DNA from 4 places in the Massilia genomosp. 1 genome. Region 3 is predicted to be linked to each of the others. Evidence: predicted binding sites of a transcription regulator. Region 3 holds the regulator's gene; each other region holds the start of a gene.

Region 1 (4,335 bases), on a different contig from region 3:
GAAGGTTGCAATCGGTAGATCGTCTTGAAACATGGCTATCTTCCTTCCACGTGATCGCACGGTCCGCCTGCCGGTCCGCGCGCAAAGTTGTGTAGGTCAGACAGGGCCATCAGTAAGGAAGTTCACGCTGTGCGCCGAGACATTGTTCTGCAACAAACATGGACAGTCGAGAAATTTTGCATCCTGCCGGGAAACAAGAATAACTGCGCAGCCGTATTTCACAAGCCATTGATAACAAAAGAAAAAGTGAGCTGGCACGCTTGCTGCATAGATGGTTGGCACGGCGGCGCCGCAAGCTGTCGACGCTTCCCCACCTGATCCCACCGGAGAGTCAATTATGAAACTAGTCCCGACATCCCTGATGAAACATGCGGCGATTGCCGGTCTCTGCCTGGCCGCAATGAACGGCGCGCGCGCCGATGCATTCGCCCAGTCCGTCCTCCTGATCGACAATTTCCGCCTGCTTCATTCCAGCGGTGACGCCTTTAAATCGACGGATTTCACCACGTTCTTCGACAACGTCAGTGTCACCTCCACCGCTTCTCTCAACGGCGTGAGCTCCACCGCGACGATCGACGGCAGCACGCCCGACCTGGCGCACCAGTTCGTCGGCCTGCCCACGTCGCCGCGCGCCGAAAACGACTTTGCCCACTATTCCGCACTGCCAAGCGTGCCCGGCACCTTCGGCTATGCCGACCAGAACATGACCGGCAACGCCGTGACCATCGGTTCGCGCGCGGCCGGGGCACGCGTCGAGACGCGCGGTGAGGCTTCCCTGGGCAGCGACGGCCACGCCGGCGGCAGGTCCGACGTCGGTACCCAGACCTTATTCCAATTCACTCTCGGCACGAGCGACAGCATGTCCATCTCCTTCGACGCCAAGCCGATGACGCAGGCCTATGCCAGCATCGGCAGCGGGAGTGAGACCAACGCCATCGCCCGCCTGGATTGGAGCATCAATATCAAGAATGCGACAACCGGCGAAATGATGCTCAACTACACACCGGGCCAACTCAACGGCGATGGCTCGACCAGCCGCAATGGCCACGCCTTTGGCACCTCGACCTACGACCCGGGCTGGCTGACATTTTCGGCCAGATCGCTCCAACTCAACGCCAATGAAATGTATCAGCTGACCATCAACCAGTCCACGTATGCCAACGCCATGCAGAAGACGGCGGTGCCGGAACCGGGCAGCCTGGCGCTTTTCGGCCTCGGCCTGCTGGGGATGTCGCTGATGACGCGGCGCCGCAAATAGGCCGGCCATGCAGACAAGAAGAACAAGGCGGCCACGCTGTTGGCGGCCATTCCAGGGCTCGCAGCCGGTGCTGCGCGGTCGGCGCCGGCTGGGGATGCGGGCGTCGGACCGCCCCGCCGGGCCCTGATGCACGGCTCGCTGTCAGCCGGCATTTTTCCGGTCAGGAGCGCGCCTGACCGGGCAATTTTTTTGGCAGGGGCAGGCCGCGGACGCATGCTCTTTTTACGCTTGACGCGAATCAACGCGCCCGTGATCAGCGGAAACTTACAGTTTCCACGGACATATAATCGAACGAGTAGTGAAGCTGGCAGTGTCGCTTCCCATCGCCGCCCGACTTACGGAGACCCACACGATATGGAGGACTTCATCAGCCAGTTGCTGCTGCATGTGCGAGGCATCTGGAAATATCGCTGGCTCGCCCTCGGCACCATGTGGGTCGTGGCATCGCTGGGCTGGGTGGTGGTGCTGCGCCTGCCGAACGACTACCAGAGTTCGGCCCGCGTGTTTGTCGATACCCAGAGCATCCTCAAGCCGCTCATGGCCAGCATGACCAGCATGCCGAACGTGCAGCAACAAGTATCGATCATGAGCCGCACCCTGCTCAGCCGGCCGAACCTGGAGCGCGTGTTGCGCATGGTCGACCTCGATGTGGATGCCACCACGCCGCGCCAGCGCGAGCACCAGATCGACGAACTGGCCACGCGGCTGAAAATTTCCGGCACCACCACCAACGATATCTATTCGATCACCTACGGCGGCGACAATCCCAAGCAGGTGCATGACGTGGTGCAAGCCTTGCTGACCATCTTTTTGGAAGGCAGCTTCAAGGGCAAGAAAGCCGATTCCCAGTACGCCATCCGCTTCATCGACGAGCAGATCAAAAGCTACGAGCAACGCCTGGTGGCGGCCGAAAACACGGTCAAGGAATTCAAGCTGCGCAACAGCGCGCTGTTGCCGCGCCAGGGCGTCGATTACAGCGCCCAACTGGCCATCGCCAGCGACGCCCTCAGCACCGCGCGCATCGACCTGCTCGAAGCCGAACAGGCGCGCATTGCGATCCAGGCGCGCATCAACGGCGACCCGCTGCCGGCCGGAGCCGATCCGCGTCCGCGCGCCATCGTCAATCCCGACATCGACGCCCGCATCGCCGCCATCAACAAGAACCTCGACACCCTGCGCCTGCAATACACCGACCTGCACCCGGACGTGGTCAGCGCGCGCCGCCTGCTGGCCCAGCTCGAAGCGCGCAAGATCGAGGAAAGCAAGCTGGCCCAGCGCGATGGCGACCCCGGCCGTTTTTACAGTCCCATGCTGCAGCAGCTCAAGGTGGCCCTGACCGAGGCCGACGCCAAGGTGGCGGCGATGCGGGTGCGGGTACATGAATACAGCGTGCGCCACGAGCGCCTGCGCGAACAGAGCAATGCCGTGCCGGAAGTCGAATCGCAACTGGCCCAGCTCAACCGCGACTATGAAATCAACAAGGACAACTACGAAAAGCTGATCGCGCGGCGCGAGTCGGCCAGGCTCTCGGGCGACCTGAGTTCCTCGACCGAGATGATGACGTTCCGCATCATCGATCCGCCCACCATGCCGCTCTCGCCGGTCGGCCCCAACCGGCGCCTGTTCCACACCGGCGTGCTCTTGATCGCCCTGTGCGCCGGGCTGGGCGCGGCGCTGCTGATCAGCCAGGTCCGTCCGACATTCGTCAGCCCCAGCGCGCTGCGCGAGATCACCGGACTGAACGTGCTCGGTACGGTATCGATGACCTGGAACGATGCCGAACGCACCAAGCTGCGCCGCGGGCAATACCTGCTCGGCGCGGCCTTCACCGCCTTGCTCGGCCTGTACGGCACGATCATGGCATCCGGATTTCTCACGGGCTAAGCCCCAGGGAGTACAACGTGGACAGTTCCCTCACTCCGGCCGCTGCGCCGCACGGCCCCGACGCGCCCGCCGGCGCCCACAACGCCGAGCAGTTGCGCGAAGTCGACATCAACCTGGCGCGCCTGCAGCAGATGGGCATGGTGACCCACGACGGCGGGCGCACCAGCGTGGCTGAAGATTTTCGCATCATCAAGCGCCCGCTGCTGCGCAATGCGCGCGCGGCGGTGTCCGGCGGGGTCCGGCACGGCAACCTGATCGTCGTCACCAGCGCCCTGCCCGGCGAAGGCAAGACCTACTGTGCGATCAACCTGGCGATGAGCATCGCCATGGAAAAAGACCACACCGTGCTGCTGGTCGACGCCGACGTCGCCCGTCCCTCGGTGCTGCGCACGCTCGGCCTGGCGCCGGGGCTGGGGCTGATGGATATCTTGCTCAATGGCGACCTGAGCCTGTCGGATGTGATCCTCAAGACCAATATCCCGACCCTGAGCCTGTTGCCGGCGGGGCGCAACAACAAGCACGCCACCGAACTGCTGGCCAGCCACGCGATGAGCAAGCTGCTCTCGGAAATTGCCAACCGCTACCCGGACCGGATCGTGATTTTCGACTCGCCGCCCTTGCTGCTGACCACCGAAGCGGCGGTGCTGGCGGCGCAGATGGGCCAGGTGGTGATGGTGGTCGAGTCCGAGACGACGACCCAGCGCGAAGTCAAGGAAGCGCTGCTGCGGCTCGACAACTGCGCCCACGTCGACCTGATCTGCAACAAGGCGCGCGCCTTCAACGGCGGCGATTACCACGGCTACTACGACTAGCCGATGCCAAACAAAAGCTGGTGTCAGGTCTGACATTCGGACACGGGCTCGGCAGCATTGCAGTTGAGCTCGTGTCCGAATGTCAGACCTGACACCGATGTGTAGTTGAGGGCGGCGCTATCCGCGCCACCCTGTTTGTTCCCGTTCGCCCGATGAACCTTTGGAGTCGACCATGACTACTTCCCTTGAACCGCCGCGCCTCGTGGTGCATCTGATCCACCAGCTCGACATCGGCGGCCTCGAAAACGGACTGATCAACCTGATCAAGCACATGCCGCCCGAACGCTATCGTCACGCCATCGTCTGCCTCAAGGATTATTCGGAGTACCACGCGCACATCAGGCAGCGCGGCGTCGAGATCATCAGCCTGAACAAGCGCGA
Region 2 (4,335 bases), on a different contig from region 3:
ATCCAGGTCTTCGCTCTTGAACGGGCCTTTGCCGCCCTTGCCGCCGTGCGGATTGCCGTTGGTCTTGAACACCTCGGCCAGGGTCAGCTCGCCGAGCGCGGCCTGGCTGGCGTTGACCGGGAAAATATCCTTGAATTTACGCGCCGGCGCCGGGTTCGACGGCCATGCGGCCGTGTTGTTGGCATAAAAGCCCGGCGAATTGCCGCCGCAGGTGAGCGGATTGTCAGGCCGGTGGCTCGATTGCAAGCCGTTCGACAGCGAGCCGGACGGCGAGGCGCAGACGGTGGCGGCCATGCCCGGCTGGCTGGCCAGGGTCATCAGGACCCCGGACGCGCCGATGCCGGCGCGCGTAAAGCGGCGCCGCGCGTTGCCGGACGCCGACAAGGGCGCGAGCGGCGCTACTGCTTCGCCGCTGGCGCGGTCCGCTTGATGATTGATAGTCACGTCAGTTTCCTCGAATTGAACGGCAGCGTCAGGCATGCCTGATACAGAGTTGAAGCAATTTTTATTCCAATGCCGCGCCCCGGCGCCAAAATCTGATGCAGATCAAAGGCTTGGTGGCGCTGTGTGTTAGCGGCGCCGGCGCCAGACGGTCTATCCTGTAAAAAAAACCGACATCCTGTCTTTCGCGCAAGTATTCCACCATTTGGGCCGTCTGTCGACCGCCTTTAGAAGAAGCTTTCGGGAATCACCAGCACATCGCCGGGGCGCATGTAGATATTCGCCGAAATATCGCCCTGCTTGATCAGGTCGTTCAAGCGCACGGCCAGCTTTTCCGACTTGCCGTCCACCTTGCGGATCACGATGGCCTTATTGCCAGAAGCGAACTCGGTGACGCCGCCGACCGCGATCAGCACATCCATCAGCGACATGTCGCGCCGGTAAGCGAGCGCTTGCGGACGGGCGGCTTGCCCGATCACGCGGATCTGCTCGCTGTAATTGCCGACGAAACTGGTCACGATGACGGTCACCACCGGTTGCTGGATGTATTTTTCGAGCGCTTTTTCGATATCGCGCGCCAGGGTGGTCGAGGTTTTGCCGCTGGCCTGCAAGTCTTCCACCAGCGGGGTGGTGATCTTGCCATCCGGACGCACCGGCACCGTGGTCGACACTTCCGGATTGCGCCACACCACGATATTGACGGTGTCGCCCGGGCCGATCAGGTATTCATGGGCGCTGGCCGGCCCCGGATCGGGCACCACGGTCGAGACCTGGGAGGCGCAGCCGCCCAGGAGCAGGGTCGACAGGGCCAGCGCGCTGGCGCCAAGCCATTTCATCGTATGCGATTTGAACGTGTTCACCTGATTTTCCTTTATGCGGACCGCGCCGGTATTAAATTACTATAATGCAATTTTAATTACAACAGTTTCTATTTTAGCATGAAGTTTTTCAAGCGAAAGGGAGGACACGCTTTTCTTTCCTCACGGTGTTGTTTGCGGCGTTGTTTGCGTTGATGTTTGTTGTTGCAGCAGCGTGCGCACATGGATCACCGGGATGGCGTAGCTGATGCCGCTCGGGTTGCTGATCGCATTTTCCTTCAATCCCTTGACGAACACCATGTTCAGCACCGCCAGCACCTGGCCGCTGTCGGGATCGTAGACCGGGCTGCCGCTGTTGCCCGGATACGCCGTGCCGTCAAGCTGGTAGATGGGCGAGGGCGCGCGCGCCAGTTGCGCAATCGCGCGCGCATCGAGCTTGCGCGCACTGACCGAGGGCATCACCAGCGGCGTAATGGCCGACAACATGGCGCGGTGGGTCACCGGATGCAAGCCGAGCACCATGCCGAGCGGAAAGCCGGTAAACGCCAGCGCCTGGCCTTCCTCGACCGCGCCGCCGTCGCCCAGGCGCAGGGCCGGCATCGGCGCGCCGGCCAGGCGCAGGTGGGCCAGGTCGTGCAGGCGGTCGAGCCCGGCCAGCCTGGCGGGGCGGAAGTCGACCTTGTCGCCTTTGGCGATGACGATGCCCAGCGTTTCATTGCGTTCGCTGTCGAGCGTCTCGGGGATGCCGTGCGCGTTCGTGATCACGCTCAGGCCGTCGCCGGTGACAAAGCCGGTGGCCACGAACACGATGGCCGGGCTGCGCGTGGGCTGGTAGGTGCCGATTCCGACCACCGAGGGCTTGACCGCGGCGATCACCTGGCCGAAGGTGGCGCCGGCGGCCGCACCGGGCGCCCAGGCAAGGGCGGCAAGCAGGGCGCCGGCAAGGCTTGGGCGCATGCCGACACCGGCGCGTAAAAGGAGGGAAGAAGTCATGCGCCGACAGTACCCGATTGGCGCGCCGGCAACAACTAGTTTCATTCACGCAAACCGGCTGATCATGGTCGCTTCACCACTGTTGTAATTTCGGCGCGCAAGGCCACGGTTTTCTTCCTGTTTGGCGAATCGATGTGCGAAACTCTTTGCGAGGGGCAACAGGATTGGCCGAATTGTCATTGAATACATGAGTGATGCCGTAAACAATTGTTGAACGTATACTATGTGGGCGAATTCAATATCAGCAGGAAACGAATTTCCTGTATCATATGATTATTAATCAATGCCTTAGAGCAATTCATTGTCATGCTCCTTGAGCTGCAACAATAAATTGTTTTTTGTGCATCCGATAACACGTTGGCTGGCGCGATGCGGCACCGGGCGCTGCGTCCGCATGTGCGTACACAGCGGCCGGCCTGGGCCACCCTCCCGGGATACCTTCCCGGGATACCCTTTATGGCGAGATTGACGAGATGGCAGAACTGCAGGCCCTACTGACGAACTTCCTCAAAGCGATCTGGAAATACCGCTGGTACGCGGTCGTCATTTCCTGGATCGTGGCCATCGTGGGCTGGGCGGTGGTGTACCGCTTGCCGAATGAATACCAGGCCTCGGCCCGGGTGTACGTCGATACCCAGAGCATCCTGCAACCGCTGCTGTCGGGCATGACGACGGTACCGAACGTGGACCAGCAGGTGGCCTTCATGCGGCGCACCCTGATCAGCCGTCCCAACGTCGAGCGCGTCATGCGCATGGTCGACCTCGACATCAAGGCGTCCACGCCCAAGGACAATGAAAAGCTGATCGACGAGCTGATGGCGCAGATCAGCATCGGCGGCACCGAGCGTGACGACATCTACACCATCTCGTACAAGAATTCCAACCCCAAGCTGGGCAAGGACATCGTGCAGTCGCTGCTGACCATCTTCGTGGAAGGCAGCTTCGGCGGCAAGAAGCAGGATTCCGAAAAAGCGGTGCAGTTCATCGACGACCAGATCAAGAATTACGAAGAAAAGCTGGTGCAGGCCGAAAACGCGCTCAAGGAATTCAAGATCAAGCACCTCGGCATGCTGCCGCGCGCCGGCGGCGACTTCAGCGCCAACATGGCCACGCTCGAAGACTCGCTCAACCAGGCGCGCCTGGAACTGACCGAAGCCGAGCAGGCGCGCAACGCCATCAAGCGCCAGATCGCCGGCGAAGAACCGGCCCCGCTCACGCCGCCGGAAGCGGCCACCGTGGCCAATCCCGAAATCGATGCGCGCATCGCGGCGCTCAACAAGAATCTCGACGGCCTGCGCATGCAGTACACCGACGCCCATCCCGACATCGTGGCGGCGCGCCGCCTGATCGCCCAGCTCGAAGCGCGCAAGCTCGAAGAAGCCAAGCGCAACAAGCGCAACAACGACCCCGGCGCCAACTACAGCCCCATGCTGCAGCAAATGAACGTGGCGCTGTCGGTGGAAGAAGCGCGGGTCGCTTCGCTCAAGGCGCGCGTGGGCGAATACACGAGCCGCGTGGCGCGCCTGCGCTCGCAGAGCACCAACGCGCCCGAAGTCGAGGCCCAGCTGGCCCAGCTCAACCGCGACTACCTGATCAACAAAGAGAATTACGAAAAACTGGTCGGCCGGCGCGAAGCGGCCAAGCTCTCGGGCGACCTCAGTTCGGCCACCGACATGCTGACCTTCCGCGTGATCGATCCGCCCACCGTGCCCTCGACGCCGTCGGGACCGAACCGCCACCGCCTGTTCTCGTTCGTGTTCGCCGCCGCGCTGGCGGCCGGCCTGGGCGTGGCCCTGCTGATGAGCCAACTGCGTCCGACCTTCATGAGTCAGGGCAGCCTGCGCGACGTGACCGGCATTCCTATCCTCGGCAGCATCGGCATGAACTGGACCAACGAACAAAAGGTCATCCGCACCAAGCGCCTGTACGCCTTCAGCGCGGCCGTGATCGTGCTGTTCGGCGCCTACGGCGGCGTGATGGCGGCCCTGTTTGTCCGACCGCTGCTCTGATGCGGCCTTCACTGGAGAGAACAGCGTGAGCATTATCGAAAAAGCGGCCAGCCGCATCGAACAAAGAAAAGACG
Region 3 (4,335 bases):
AGCCGAAGTCGCCGTTACCGCCGAAGTCGGCACCACGGGCGTCGGCGCCCATCTGATTTTCCCAATGGAAAAAACCCTGAACGCCCGTTTCGGCGCCAGCTACTTCCAGCACAAGTACAACGATACCGCCAGCACCCTGAGCTACACGATGAAGGCCAAGCTGCAAAATATCGATGTGCTGTTCGACTGGCACCTGATCGATAACAGCCCGTTCCGCCTGACCGGCGGCGTGGTATATAACGGCAACAAGATCAGCATGGTGGCGCGCCAGGATTCGAACGGCTTCTTCAACATCAACGGCAAGCAATACGCCGCCAGCCAGGTCGGCATCCTCAACGGCGGGATCGAGTACAACAAGGGCGCGCCTTATGTTGGCGTGGGCTGGGGCAATGCCTTAAGCACCGACAAGAAGTGGCAGCTCAGCGCCGACCTGGGCGCGCTGTGGCAAGGTCACCCGAAGGGCCGCTTGACGAACTCGCAATGCACCGCCGCGGCTGCCGCCTGCGCCACCCTGGCGCGCGATGTCGCCACCGAGCGCGTGAAGATGGAAGCCGACGTCGAGGCCTACAAGGTCTATCCGGTCTTGCGCGCCGGTATCAGCTACCGTTTCTGAGCGGCAGGCAACAGGCAAGGAACAGCGCGCCGCGCGGGCGTGGTTTTGGGTAGGATATCCTTTTTACAAGGGAGTGCGCCATGAAACCACGCTTTCACTCGCTCGCGGCGCTGGCCGCCTGCTGCATGCTCGTTCTGGCCACGGCCGCCTGCGGCGACAAGCAGGAACCGACCAAGCCCAAAGTGGCGACGGCGTCGTTGACCCGGTAGGCTTTTGCGCCCCGGCAAGCGCCGGACAGAGTAAACTACGCCCTTGTTCTTTCGCTGCAAGGTCGCTTCCCCATGTCTTTTGATTCCCTCGGTCTGATCGATCCCCTCGTGCGCACGCTGGACGCGCTCGGTTACCGCACGCCCACGCCAGTGCAGGCGCAAGCCATTCCCGCCGTGCTGGCCGGGCGCGACATGATGGCCGCCGCCCAGACCGGCACCGGCAAGACCGCCGGCTTCGCCCTGCCCCTGTTGCAGCGCCTGACCTTGCAGGGCCAGGTCGGCGCCAATGCGGTGCGCGTGCTGGTGCTGGTGCCGACGCGCGAACTGGCCGAGCAGGTGCATGAGAGTTTCCGCGCCTATGGGGCCGGCTTGCCGCTGCGCACCCACGTGGCCTACGGCGGCGTGAGCATCAATCCGCAGATGATGAAGCTGCGCAAGGGACTCGACGTGCTGGTGGCCACTCCCGGCCGCCTGCTCGACCTGTACCGCCAGAACGCGCTCAAGTTCGACCAGCTCGAAACCCTGGTGCTCGATGAAGCCGACCGCATGCTCGACCTGGGGTTTTCGCGCGAACTCGACGCCGTGTTCGCCGCCCTGCCGAAAAAACGCCAGACCCTGCTGTTTTCAGCCACGTTTTCGGACGAGATCCGCGCCCTGGCCGGCAAGCTGCTGAGCGACCCCTTGAGCATCGAGGTCAGCCCGCGCAACAGCACCGTCAAGCGCATCCGCCAGTGGGTCGTGCCGGTCGACAAAAAACGCAAGCCGGAACTGTTCTTGTACCTGCTTAAAAAGCACCGTTGGGGCCAGGTGCTGGTGTTCGTCAAGACGCGCAAGGGCGTGGACCAGCTGGTCGAGACCTTGCAGGCGCAGGGCGTCGCGGCCGATTCGATTCACGGCGACAAGCCGCAACCGGCGCGCCTGCGCGCGCTCGAGCGTTTCAAGGCCGGCGAAGCGAAGATCCTGGTGGCGACCGACGTGGCCGCGCGCGGGCTCGATATCGACGACTTGCCGCAGGTGGTCAATTTCGACCTGCCGATCGTGGCCGAAGACTACATCCATCGCACCGGCCGCACCGGCCGCGCGGGGGCCTCGGGCGAAGCGGTCTCGCTGGTCTGCGCGGATGAGGTGCAATTGCTCGCCGCCATCGAAATTCTGACGAAGCAAACCCTGGAACGCATCGAGGAGCCTGGTTTCTCGCCGGAACACAGGGTACCCCTCACCAACACCGCCGGCGAGGTGCTGAAAAAACCCAAGAAACCCAAGAAAGCCAAGATCAGCGGCGACGTGTCGACGGTCGACGTGCGTTTCCGCCCGCGCTGAGGCCGGCGCCGCACCATGCGCAGGGGTATGGATTGCCTTGTTAAGACATGCACAACGCAAATGCGCAAAATGCATGCCCGGCAGGGAAAACACGCATCTGTATCGGGCAAACAGCCCCATCTGTTCCGGTATTCGCCTGTGCGCCGGAGTCGCTGTGGGGTATCATACGGCTCAAGCCACAAACCGTCAGACCCTATGCCTCAGCCTCTCCCATTCGTTCCGGCAGCCATGCTGAACGTCGCCGCACTCAAGGCAAGCTGCGCAGGATGCAGCATGCATCAGCTGTGCCTACCAATGGGACTCGACAGCGAAGATATCACCCGGCTCGACAACATTATCGGCAAGCGCCGCCGCCTGTTGCGCGACGAACGCCTGTACCAGATGGACGAGCCGTTCCGCAACCTGTACGCGATCCGCTTCGGCCACTTCAAGACCTACCAGGTCAACGCCAACGGCGAGCAGCAGATTACCGGTTTCCAGATGGCCGGCGAACTGCTGGGGATGGACGCCATCAGCGGCGACCGCCACCATTGCGACGCGGTCGCGCTGGAAGACAGCGAAGTGTGCGAAATCCCGTTCGCGCGCCTGGAAGAATTGTTCGGCCAAGTGCCGACCCTGCTGCGCCATTTCCACCGCATCATGAGCCAGGAAATCACGCGCGAGCAAAATGTCATGCTATTGCTGGGAAATATGCGGGCGGAGCAGCGCTTTGCCGTATTCCTGGTCAACCTGTCGGCGCGTTACGCGGCGCGCGGTTACTCGGCCACCAGCTTCCAGCTGCGCATGTCGCGCGAAGATATCGGCAATTACCTGGGGCTGACCATCGAAAGCATCAGCCGCCTGCTGTCGCGCTTTAAAAAGCAGGGCTGGATCAGCGTCGACAAGCGCGAACTGAGCTTGCTCGACCCGGCCATGCTCAAGGCGCTGGCCGCCGGCACCGAGCAGTGCAGCCCGATGGCGTGAGCCGGCCGCGTTACGGGCCGGCGCCACCCTGCGCCGGTGCGCCTGATCCCTCCCGCAGCCAGGCGGCAAGCTCGGCTTCGAGGGTGGCGCTGCCGCTCACGGCCAGCAGCGCGCACTTTGGATGGCCCGTGAAACGCAGCATGACAACCGGCGCGCCCGAAATGGCCATAAACGCCCGCTCCCCGTGTGCCACCTTGAACCAGCCCGAATAGTAGCCGAAGGCGGCAATGCCGTTTCTTTTGGTCGACATCGCCAGGCTGCTCATATCGCCACTGCGCGTGATGACCGCCCCCTGGATGCAGGCGCGCTCGACCCTGAAGGTGTAGAAGGCATGCTTGATGACCAGTGCATCGGCTGTCAGCTCGACCGAGTGACGGATGAACATGCTTGTGCATACAAGCAGCCCCAGCAATGCCGATGCAATCAGCATGCCGCTGACAAAGCCGGTTTCCGTCGCCGTCGGGGTTGTTGTATGCGGGGTCAGGAAATAGAAGCCCGTGGTGAGCAGGAGCGGCACCGCGAACAGCATGCCGATCAAGAAAACTTGCTTGTTGGAAGTTGGAATATCGATGTTTATCATCCGGGTGTTCCATTCTGCCGTGGTTCGAGTTGTTGATTGGACACTAGCGCGACAGTATAGTTCAATGCCAGTGCGCTCAACGGCCTGTCAGGGGGCGTCGGGCACGAGCGGTGTCCACTCCTTGCCATCGAAGACCACGGCGCCATATCTGCCGGCGAACAGCATCACGCCATCTCCCACCGCCAGAACACGCGAACGGTGGCGCGCCTCCGGCGGGACGTCCGCGTCCGCCAGCTTGCCATTCCCGATGGTCCAGAGCCCGTCGTCGGAGTTACACCAGACCTTGTCCGCAAACCACACCATATCGTTGAAGGGCCGTGCCAGCGTCGTTTTTTGAATGAGCTTCCACAAATTCTCGCGCCCGCGCAAAATGCCCCCGCCTTGCAAACCGATGTAGACATAGCCGTCGCCGGCGCAGCAGATCGCCTGGATATGCTGATCGACCCGTACGCGGCACTGGTGCCAGCGCACGCCGTCGAAGCGCCAGACGTCGCCCTTGCCTCCCGCACAGTAGATGTCCCGGGCGCTGAAGCCATCGATGACGTCGAAGCCCTCATCATTCGAGCCGTGAGCGTCTCGCTCCGGTTCCGGCAGCGTGTCCCGGCCTGCCAGGCTTTCCCAGACACCGCACGCGGTCCTGCGGCACACCG
Region 4 (4,335 bases), on a different contig from region 3:
CCGCCAATGCCAGCGTCGGCGGCTTGCAGTTCGATAACGACCTGGCCAACAACAGCGCCAGCAAGACCATCAGCTTTTCCAGCGCCAGGTATGTGTTTACCGACAGCCCGTGCCGGACCGGCATCACGCCCGGCAGCGTCGGCCAGTGCAATTACCTGAGCATGCCGACCCAGCAGGCTGCGGTGAACGGCACGGTGTACATCACGGCGATCGACAACACCGCGCTCGACCTCAATTTCAAGACCGTGGTGCCACCCACCAGCACGCCGACCCTGCAGTTTTCGCTCAAGTGCGTCAACCCGACCACGGGCGCCGGCGGCGTCGCCAAGTTCAAGAACATTGCCCTGAAAGCGTGCATCGGGGCGTCCGCGGCGCAAAGCGCGACCCAGTGGCAAGCCATTGCGCTGAGCTTCGATCCGAACGCGGCCACCTCGCCGCCGCTGGCGTTCGTGTACTCGGACGTCGGCCAGGTCGAACTGCTGATGGCCGAGACCGCCTCGGCGCTGGCGCAGGTGAGCACCAGCGGCCAGTTCGTCGTGCGGCCCTACAAATTCGCCTTGAGCACGCCGCTGGCCAATCCGGCCGGCCTGATCGAGCAGACCAAGATGACGGCCGATATCGGCCGCTTCTGGAAGGCCGGCGCCGGCTTTACCCTCGATGTGATTGCGCAAAACTTCGACGGCTTGCCGACGCCCAATTTTGGCAGGGAAACCACCCCGCAGATGGTCGACCTGATCACCACGGTCGCCATCGATTCGCTCAACTACGCCGATCCGGGCGACCCCACGTCGGAAGCGCTGGCGTTCGCCGACATGGCGGTTTTCAACGGCGATCCGTTTCCCCAGGTGGAAGGGGAGTTTGCGCCGTTCAGCGGCGGCGCCGCCAGCGGCGCCAACTTTACCTTCGCCGAAGCCGGCATCATCAATGTGCGCGCGCACATGCAAGGGTCGACCTATCTCGATACGGCCGACGTCACCAGCAACGGTATCGCGCTGGGCCGCTTTTATCCGGGCTACTTCCAGACCGACGTGCCGATCATCATGTATTGCGCCGCGCCGCATCCGCTCGACTGCAAGAATCTCGGCCTGCATTATTCGAAGCAGCCGATCCAGACCGTCGTGCGGGCCGTAAATGCGGTCGGCCAGATCACCAAGTTCTACCAGGGCAAGTTCGTCAAGTCGCCCAAGCTGCTGCCGTTCACCACGATGGGCGGTGCGGTCCAGGCCACCAAGGGCACGCTCACGCCCAGTGCGATCACCGATGCGCAGACGGTGTTCATCCAGGGCGTGGCCACCACCTGGCCGAGCTACGACTATGCCGCCACCACCTATGAGCCGCTCGATATCTACCTGCGCGCCAGCGACGCCGACCTGGTCACCTCGAACCGCGCCGCCTTGTCGGTCGAGGGCGGCACCAAAATCGCGCGCGGCCGGATGCTGGTCGAAAATGCCTTCGGTTCGGAACTGCTGCCGCTGGCGGTGACCATGCGCGCCCAATACTGGACCGGCACCAGCGCCACCAATGGCCGCTGGGTCGGTAGCGCCAGCGACGCCATCAGCATCCCGCCGCCACCGGAAGCCGGCTCGGGCCAGGTGAGCTTGCCGCACAGCGTCGCCGGCGCCCAATTGCGGCTCAGTTATACCCAATGCAAGGGCAACATGACGAGCTGCAATGGGCTCACGCCCTTTCCCGACCCCAAGGCCACGCTCGGCACGGCGTACATGAAGGAGGGCGTGCTCAAGTTCAAGCTGGCGCCGACCGGCAAGACCGGCAGCGTCGACGCCGCCCTCAACCTGCCCGTGTGGCTGCCGTCCACGCCCGGCAGGCTCACCTTCGGCGTGTACAAGACCACGCCGCTGATCTATATCCGCGAGATTTTCTGATGGGCGCGCCGGGGGAACAGGTACGGAAGATTCCATACTGCTATCACTATGCGGTGGAAATCCGACGCTTTCAGTTGCTGATCGCAAATTTCGTGTTAAATCGCGATGAAACTTGAATATAATCAAGAAGCTACCGCACGACCTTCGCGCGCGGTATTGATATAGATTGCGGGCATGGGATTTTTCTCGAGATCAAAGAAGAAGGATGGTTTGCTGGTCATCGCCCTGCATGGCGAGGGCGTGTTCGCGGCGCGCGTCAAGCACCAGGCCGGGGGCAAGCCGCGCGTCACCCTGGCGGCGTTTTATGCGGCCGACAAAGGCAACGGCCCCGACATGCTGGAAAAGACCGGCAAGGACTTGCACGCGAGCAGTTTTCGCTGCGCGACCGTGCTCGGCGCCGGTGAATACCAGTTGCTCTCGGTCGAGGCCCCCAACGTGCCGGCCGACGAGCTGCGCACCGCCGTGCGCTGGCGCCTGAAGGACATGCTCGATTTTCCGGCCGACCAGGCCGGCATCGATGTGCTCGACATTCCCACCGACAAGGCTCAGGGCCGCAGCCAGTCGCTGTTCGCGGTGGCCGCGCGCAACAGCCTGATCGAAAGCCGCCAGAACCGCTTCGTCAACGCCGGCGTGCCGCTGGCGGTGATCGACATTCCCGAAATGGCGCAACGGAATATCTCGGCCCTGCTCGAACCGGAAGGGCGCGGCGTGGCCGTGCTCTCGTTCAGCAGCGAGGGCGGCTTGCTGACCGTCACCTATAACGCCGAGTTGTACCTGGCGCGCCGGATCGACGTAACGCTCGAACAATTGCTCGACAGCGACCATGATCGCAAGCACGTGTGCTACGACAAGATCACCCTGGAATTGCAACGTTCGCTCGACCATTTCGACCGCCAGTACAACTTCATCAACGTCTCGAAACTGGTGCTGGCGCCGACCGGCGCGAGCGGCCTGGACGAATACCTGTCCAGCAACCTGTATACCAAGGTCGAGTCGCTCGACCTGGCCAGCGTGCTGGACCTCGATGGGGTGCCGGAACTGGCCGCCGCCGCGCAGCAGCAGCGCTTTTTCCTGACCCTGGGCGCGGCCCTGCGGGATGAGGAGGTTGCCTCTTGAGCCAGCAAATCAATCTGTTCAACCCGGAGTTTCTCAAGCAGAAGAAGATTTTTACGTCCAGCAACATGCTGCTCGCGCTCGGCGTGCTGGTGGCCGGCGCGCTGGCCATGGTGATGGTGGGCCGCCACAGCATCGGCCGGCTGGAAGCCGAAGCGGCCGCCGGCGCCGACCAGCTGGTCTTGAAAAAGGAGCGCCAGGCCAGGGTCATCGCCGAATTCGCCCCGCGCCAGAAAAGCCGCGAGCTCGAGCTGGAGATCGCCCGCGCCGAAGCCGACCTCGCTTCCTTGCACGATGTCTCGAAGGTGCTGGGCGGACAAACCCTGGTCGTGGCGCGCAAAGGGTATGCGCGCTACTTCAAGGCGCTGGCGCGCCAGGCCGGCGCCGACCTGTGGCTGACCGGGGTGTACATCGGCGGCGACGGCCACCATATCGGCTTGCAGGGCCGCGCGCTCGACGCCAGCCTGGTGCCGGCTTTCGTCACCCGCCTCACGCGCGAAGCGGCCATGCAGGGGAAGAATTTTTCCAGCCTGCAAATGAGCCGGGCGCGCCTGCAGCTTGACGGCAAGGATGCGCCAGATCCGGGCCAGATGGCGCCGTATATCGATTTCACCCTGCAGGACGTGGCGCCCGCGCGCGTGGCCGCCGCGCCGCGCGCTGCCGACGCCACGCCGCCCGACGTGAAGCAGGTAGCGGCCAGCATCAAAGCGGAGGCCGCCAAATGAAAGCGCGCCTGCTCAAGCTGCAACTGAAAATCGACGCCATGAGCGTGCGCGAGCGCGCCATGGTGTTCGGCGCCACGGTCGGCGTGGTCGTGTTCGTGCTGTTCGCCCTCCTGTTCGATCCCCTGCTTGCGCGCCAGAAGATGTTGCGCAACCAGATCAGCCAGCAGCAAAACAATATGCTCGGCATCGATGCCGAAATCACGGCCTTGGCGCAAACGAACGCGGTCGACCCCGACCGCGACAACCGCGCGCGGCTGGCGGTGATCAAGGGTGCCAGCACCAGGCTGTCGGACAGCCTGCGCACCGCGCACAACAGCCTGGTCACGCCCGAGACCATCGCGCCGCTGCTCGAACGCATTCTCAAGGCCAACGGCCGGCTGCGCCTGGTGGGCGTGAAAAGCTTGCCGGCGATGCCATTCGCCGGCTCGTTCGACCCCGAGCCAGGCCTGGAGGAGGCCGCCGCGCCGGCGCCCGGTGCGGGCCGCGCCATCTACGCGCACGGCGTCGAAGTGACGGTGCGCGGCAATTACCTGGATATGGTCAACTACATGGATGCGCTCGAAGGCATGCCGGTCCAGCTGTTCTGGGGCAAGGCCCGGCTCGAGGTCGAGGCC

The links. Region 3 encodes FNR, which switches genes on or off when oxygen is low (the NO sensors DNR and NnrR bind a similar motif). Its sites were predicted from a motif close to TTGATNNNNATCAA; they were not measured.
Region 1: the regulator FNR is predicted to act here: its motif matches at 1,487-1,500, upstream of F1735_RS03865 (XrtA system polysaccharide chain length determinant).
Region 2: the regulator FNR is predicted to act here: its motif matches at 2,566-2,579, upstream of F1735_RS14585 (XrtA system polysaccharide chain length determinant).
Region 4: the regulator FNR is predicted to act here: its motif matches at 1,996-2,009, upstream of F1735_RS24330 (agglutinin biogenesis protein MshI).

The regions. Positions count from the first base shown of each region.
Region 1 is NZ_WHJF01000006.1:91,853-96,187, reverse strand. It holds gene F1735_RS03875 (N-acyl amino acid synthase FeeM domain-containing protein) at 1-33, opposite strand, end outside; gene F1735_RS03870 (EDSAP-1 family PEP-CTERM protein) at 338-1,258, shown strand; gene F1735_RS03865 (XrtA system polysaccharide chain length determinant) at 1,613-3,142, shown strand; gene F1735_RS03860 (XrtA-associated tyrosine autokinase) at 3,160-3,954, shown strand; gene F1735_RS03855 (TIGR03088 family PEP-CTERM/XrtA system glycosyltransferase) at 4,127-4,335, shown strand, end outside.
Region 2 is NZ_WHJF01000033.1:17,139-21,473, forward strand. It holds gene F1735_RS14570 (hypothetical protein) at 1-444, opposite strand, end outside; gene F1735_RS14575 (XrtA/PEP-CTERM system exopolysaccharide export protein) at 669-1,277, opposite strand; gene F1735_RS14580 (S1 family peptidase) at 1,422-2,216, opposite strand; gene F1735_RS14585 (XrtA system polysaccharide chain length determinant) at 2,726-4,261, shown strand; gene F1735_RS14590 (XrtA-associated tyrosine autokinase) at 4,287-4,335, shown strand, end outside.
Region 3 is NZ_WHJF01000090.1:12,646-16,980, reverse strand. It holds gene F1735_RS25585 (hypothetical protein) at 1-613, shown strand, start outside; gene F1735_RS37505 (hypothetical protein) at 694-822, shown strand; gene F1735_RS25580 (DEAD/DEAH box helicase) at 895-2,142, shown strand; gene fnr (fumarate/nitrate reduction transcriptional regulator Fnr) at 2,338-3,105, shown strand; gene F1735_RS25570 (hypothetical protein) at 3,116-3,643, opposite strand; gene F1735_RS36800 (hypothetical protein) at 3,773-4,335, opposite strand, start outside.
Region 4 is NZ_WHJF01000081.1:8,207-12,541, forward strand. It holds gene F1735_RS24325 (DUF6701 domain-containing protein) at 1-1,883, shown strand, start outside; gene F1735_RS24330 (agglutinin biogenesis protein MshI) at 2,058-2,999, shown strand; gene F1735_RS24335 (hypothetical protein) at 2,996-3,721, shown strand; gene F1735_RS24340 (hypothetical protein) at 3,718-4,335, shown strand, end outside.